2 linked regions of the Rhizobium sp. N324 genome follow. The protein of the gene in region 1 interacts with the protein of each later gene in a pairwise test. Links are inferred from orthologs where the notes say so. Each region holds a gene or a part of one and is shown in the gene's direction. Other genes may lie near its edges.

What was found.
Region 2: the proteins of hfq (region 1) and rho interact in binary tests that used the Escherichia coli proteins (3 or more experiments, as listed by UniProt). The link is inferred for Rhizobium sp. N324 from one-to-one orthologs.

What each region holds. Positions count from the first base shown.
Region 1 is NZ_CP013630.1:2,154,697-2,157,561, forward strand. Bases 23-2,851 are described here. They hold hfq (RNA chaperone Hfq), read left to right. Parts: upstream 23-1,230; coding sequence 1,231-1,473; downstream 1,474-2,851. Other genes in these bases: ntrX (nitrogen assimilation response regulator NtrX), read left to right, coding at 23-191; AMK05_RS10430 (D-amino-acid transaminase), read left to right, coding at 256-1,119; hflX (GTPase HflX), read left to right, coding at 1,551-2,851. Outside these bases: more of ntrX, read left to right, coding at 1-22; more of hflX, read left to right, coding at 2,852-2,865. UniProt on the Escherichia coli protein: RNA chaperone that binds small regulatory RNA (sRNAs) and mRNAs to facilitate mRNA translational regulation in response to envelope stress, environmental stress and changes in metabolite concentrations.
Region 2 is NZ_CP013630.1:4,636,169-4,639,062, reverse strand. The notes cover bases 31-2,888. They hold rho (transcription termination factor Rho), read left to right. Parts: upstream 31-755; coding sequence 756-2,021; downstream 2,022-2,888. Other genes in these bases: mnmE (tRNA uridine-5-carboxymethylaminomethyl(34) synthesis GTPase MnmE), read left to right, coding at 2,124-2,888; hemJ (protoporphyrinogen oxidase HemJ), read left to right, coding at 31-556. Also shown: more of hemJ, read left to right, coding at 20-30; more of mnmE, read left to right, coding at 2,889-2,894. UniProt on the Escherichia coli protein: Facilitates transcription termination by a mechanism that involves Rho binding to the nascent RNA, activation of Rho's RNA-dependent ATPase activity, and release of the mRNA from the DNA template.

The sequences.
Region 1 (2,865 bases):
TGCCGAAGGTCTCCGCGAAAAACGATTATCACATCATGACGCTGCCGCTGCGCGAAGCCCGCGAGATGTTCGAGAAGGATTATCTGATCGCCCAGATCAACCGCTTCGGCGGCAATATCTCGCGCACCGCCGAGTTCGTCGGCATGGAGCGTTCGGCGCTGCATCGCAAGCTGAAGTCGCTCGGCGTCTGATCTTTCCGGCGCGGCCATTGCCACGCCGCATTCCCTTATAGCTTTCTGCAAGACCAGGTTTCCCATGCCGAGAATTGCCTATGTAAATGGCCGTTACGTCAAGCATTCCGATGCCAGCGTGCATATCGAGGACCGCGGCTACCAGTTTGCCGACGGCGTCTACGAGGTCTGCGAGGTCCGTCACGGCTATATCGTCGACCTCACGCGCCATCTGAACCGCCTCGACCGTTCGCTGGGTGAACTCGGTATCGCCTGGCCGATGGGTCGGGCGGCGCTGACGCAGGTCATCCGCGAGACGCTGCGCCGCAACCATGTCCGCAACGGGCTTTTCTATATGCAGGTGACGCGCGGCGTCGCCCGCCGCGACCATGTCTTCCCGGCCGAGGGAACGCCGCCGTCGCTTGTCATCACCGCCAAGAGCACCGATCCCAAAATCATCGCCGCCAAGAATGCCAACGGCATCAGGGCGATCACCGTTACCGACAATCGCTGGGGCCGCGTCGACATCAAATCCGTCGGCCTGCTGCCGAATGCCATGGCCCGCCAGCAGGCCAAGGAGGCCGGCGCCCAGGAGGCGATCTATGTCGATGGCGACGGCATGGTGAAGGAAGGGGCGGCGACCAATATCTGGATCGTCGATTCCGAGGGAACGTTGGTGACGCGGCCGGCCGAACACGGCATCCTGCGCGGCATTACCCGCACCACATTGATGGATGTCGCAGCCAAGCTCGGGTTGAAGATTACCGAGCGGAACTTCTCGGTTTCCGAGATGCTCGCCGCCCGCGAGGTCTTCCTGACCGCAGCCACAAGTATTTGTTTTCCGGTCGTTTCCGTCGATGGCCAGACGATCGCCAACGGTCATCCGGGCAGTGTCTCGCAGAAAGTCCGCGAAGCCTTTTTCGACGTTGCGGAAAAGATTGCGATTTGATACCAAGATTTGCTGGACGGGTGGAATGAGGGTGCCACCGGTCTTGCATGGTGAGGTTGATTGATACTCCACCGGCCAGCTCAGGTCGGCAATAAAGAAAGAAGCGGCGCGATGGCGGAACGTTCTCAGAATCTTCAGGATCTATTTCTCAATACTGTTCGCAAGCAAAAGATTTCCCTGACAATCTTTTTGATCAACGGCGTGAAACTCACGGGCGTTGTTACCTCTTTCGACAATTTCTGTGTTCTTCTTCGCCGTGACGGCCATTCGCAGCTCGTGTATAAACATGCGATCTCGACGATCATGCCGGGCCAGCCCATGCAGATGTTCGAGAGCGAAGAAGCAGCGTCCTAACAGGATCAGCCGTCATTTCGACACGCGATACCAAGAAGGATTCGATCATCCCTGAGGCCGCCAAGCACAGGGACGACATGCGCGCGACCGTCGTCGTGCCGGTTCTGAAATCGCGCAGCCGCGGCGGCCAGAGCGAATCGGCCTCGACCCGCACGCCGGAAAGCCGGCTGGAAGAGGCGACCGGCCTTGCCCAGGCGATCGACCTCGACGTGGTCAACGGCCAGGTCGTGCCGGTCAACGATCCGAGACCGGCGACATTGCTCGGCACCGGCAAGATCGAGGAGATCAAGGCGCTGCTCGACGAGCGCGATTCCGGTCTCGTCATCGTCGATCATCCACTGACCCCGGTGCAGCAGCGCAATCTCGAAAAGGAATGGAACGCCAAGGTCATCGACCGGACGGGCCTCATCCTCGAAATCTTCGGCCGCCGCGCCTCCACCAAGGAAGGCACGCTGCAGGTCGATCTCGCCCATCTGAATTACCAGAAGGGTCGGCTGGTCAGAAGCTGGACCCACCTTGAACGCCAGCGCGGCGGCGGCGGCTTCATGGGCGGCCCGGGCGAAACCCAGATCGAAGCCGACCGGCGGATGCTGCAGGACCGGATCATCAAGCTCGAACGCGAGCTGGAGCAGGTCGTGCGCACCCGCCAGCTCCACCGCGCCAAGCGCCGCAAGGTGCCGCACCCGATCGTGGCGCTCGTCGGTTATACCAATGCCGGCAAATCGACGCTGTTCAACCGCATCACTGGCGCCGGCGTGCTGGCCGAAGACATGCTCTTTGCGACGCTTGACCCGACGCTGCGCCGCATGAAGCTGCCGCACGGCCGCACCGTCATCCTGTCCGATACCGTCGGCTTCATCTCCGACCTGCCGACCCATCTGGTCGCCGCCTTCCGGGCAACGCTGGAAGAGGTGCTGGAAGCCGATCTCATCCTGCATGTCCGCGACATGTCCGATGCCGACAACCAGGCGCAGAGCTCCGACGTCATGCGCATTCTCGGCGACCTCGGCATCGACGAGGCCGAATCCGATAAGCGGCTGATCGAGGTCTGGAACAAGATCGACCGGCTGGAGCCCGAGGTCCACGACGCCATGGTGCAGAAATCAACAGGCGCCAGCAACGTCGTCGCCGTTTCGGCCGTCAGCGGCGAGGGCGTCGACACGCTGATGGACGAGATCAGCCGCCGGCTCTCCGGCGTTATGACCGAAACCACCGTCCGCCTTCCCGTCGACAAGCTGGCGCTGCTGCCCTGGCTCTACGACCACGCGATCGTCGACGGCCGCGAGGACAACGAAGACGGCTCGATCACGCTCGATTTGCGCCTCTCCGAAACCGAAGCCACCGAACTCGAACGCCGTATCGGAAATGGGCCGAAGCCGCCGCGCGAGGATT
Region 2 (2,894 bases), 2.5 Mb from region 1 along the record:
TGCGAGGGTCGACGTGAGGATGGAAAAGCAGACCGATCGCGGGCTCGGCGCCTACGCCCGCCGGCGCGCGCATTTTGCGCTGGCTTTCTTCGCGCTGCTGGCGGTCGGGCTTTTCGCGTGGAACCCGGATAATCTCTATCTCTGGATCAAGGCGCTCCACATCATCGCAGTGATTTCCTGGATGGCCGGGTTGCTTTATATGCCGCGGCTGTTCATCTACCACACCGATGCCGAACCGGGTTCCGTGCAATCGGAGACCTTCAAGGTGATGGAGCGTCGGCTGCTTCGGATCATCATGACGCCGGCGATGATGCTGACATGGATCTTCGGCCTCTATCTCGCCTGGTCGGTCTATGGATTCCAGGGCGGCTGGCTGCATGCCAAGATCGGCCTCGTCGCGCTGCTGACCGGGGTTCATATGTTCTTCAGCCGCGCTGTTAGAGCCTTCGAGCGGGATGAAAATCGCCGCTCGGCACGCTATTGGCGCTTCATGAACGAGGCGCCGACCTTGCTGATGATCCTGATCGTCATCCTCGTCGTGGTGAAGCCGTTTTGAGGACGAATTCGCCTTCAGGTTAAATTTGCTTCATTTTAAGCAGCCCTCTTGCGGCGGCGATTGCGAGTCGCTATTTTCCGCGCAACTCATCTACGTGGCATGTGTGTAGAGTTCAGTCGTCTGCGAGCCCTTTCGCAGTACCGAATACGACCCAACATCGCCTTTCCCCTGCAAAATTGAAAAGAGTATTGGTCACTTCATGGCTGAAATGAAGCTTCAGGAACTTAAAAGCAAATCCCCGACGGATCTTCTGGCTTTCGCCGAATCGCTCGAGGTCGAGAATGCCAGCACGATGCGTAAGCAGGAGCTGATGTTTGCCATCCTCAAGATGCTTGCCAGCCAGGATGTCGAAATTATCGGCGAAGGGGTCGTCGAGGTGCTGCAGGATGGTTTCGGTTTCCTGCGTTCGGCCAATGCAAACTACTTGCCGGGTCCGGACGATATCTATATCTCACCGTCGCAGATCCGCCGGTTCTCGCTCAAAACTGGCGATACCGTCGAGGGCCCGATCCGCGGGCCGAAGGAAGGCGAGCGCTATTTCGCGCTGCTGAAAGTCAACACCATCAATTTCGACGATCCGGAAAAGATCCGTCACAAAGTCCATTTCGACAATCTGACGCCGCTCTATCCGAACGAGCGCTTCAAGATGGAACTCGATATTCCGACATCCAAGGATCTGTCGCCGCGGGTCATCGACTTGGTGGCGCCGCTCGGCAAGGGCCAGCGCGGATTGATCGTCGCACCGCCGCGCACCGGTAAGACCGTGCTGCTGCAGAACATTGCCCATTCGATCACGGCAAATCATCCGGAATGCTATCTCATCGTTCTGCTGATCGATGAACGCCCCGAAGAAGTGACCGACATGCAGCGCTCGGTCCGCGGCGAGGTCATCTCCTCGACCTTCGACGAACCGGCCGTGCGTCACGTCCAGGTGGCCGAGATGGTCATCGAAAAGGCCAAGCGTCTTGTCGAACATGGCCGCGACGTCGTCATCCTGCTCGATTCGATCACCCGTCTTGGCCGTGCCTACAACACGGTTGTTCCGTCTTCCGGCAAGGTGCTGACCGGCGGTGTCGACGCCAACGCGCTGCAGCGGCCGAAGCGCTTCTTCGGCGCGGCGCGTAACATCGAGGAAGGCGGCTCGCTGACGATCATCGCGACGGCACTGATCGACACCGGCAGCCGCATGGACGAAGTGATCTTCGAAGAATTCAAGGGCACCGGCAACTCGGAAATCGTCCTCGACCGCAAGGTCGCCGACAAGCGCATCTTCCCGGCGATGGACATCCTGAAGTCCGGCACGCGTAAGGAAGACCTGCTCGTTCCGCGCCAGGATCTTCAGAAGATCTTCGTGCTGCGCCGCATTCTGGCGCCGATGGGCACGACCGATGCGATCGAATTCCTGATCGACAAGCTCAAGCAGACGAAGAACAATTCGGACTTCTTCGACTCGATGAATACATAATCCTTAGCCGGATTCATCCTTTGGAAGCTGGGGACATCCGAACGATGTCGCCAGCTTTTCTATTTGTCGGGATCGATTCGGGTTCGAACCGGAACAGGCGAGATGGCCATGTTGCATGATACGATCTTTGCGCTATCGAGCGGTGCCACACCCTCCGGTGTATCGGTCGTTCGAATCAGCGGTCCGTTGACCAAGGAGATCTTGGTTGGTTTGGTCGGATCGGTTCCGACAGCCCGTTATGCGTCCCGCCGAACGATTCGGGCTCGTAACAACCAGCCGATCGATAGCGGCCTCGTGTTGTTTTTTCCTGCACCGCACTCGTTTACCGGCGAAGACGTGGCCGAGCTGCAGCTGCACGGCAGCAAAGCGGTGCTGGCGGCGCTGTTCCAAACGCTTGGCGATGTTCCAGGCGTTCGCATGGCGGTCGAAGGCGAATTCTCCCGCCGGGCGTTTGAGAACGGCAAGCTTGATCTCGTTGAGGTCGAAGGGCTCGCCGATCTAATCGGCGCTGAAACCGAGATGCAGCGACGGCTAGCGGTCGAACACAGCGCCGGTGGACTTTCCCTCATTTACGATTCGTGGGCGGAACGATTGACGCGCGCCCGCGCGCTGATCGAGGCGGAACTTGATTTTGCCGACGAGGACGACGTTCCCGGTTCGGTGTCCGAGATGGTCTGGGCCGATATGGATAGGCTGCGCGGTCATATCGAGCACCATCTCGCGGCAGCGTCGGCCGGAGAGATTATCAGGGACGGCTTCAAGGTGGTCATCGCCGGCGCGCCGAACGCTGGGAAATCCAGCCTGCTGAACGCTCTGGCACAGCGCGATGTCGCCATTGTCACCGAGATCGCGGGAACCACTCGCGATATCCTG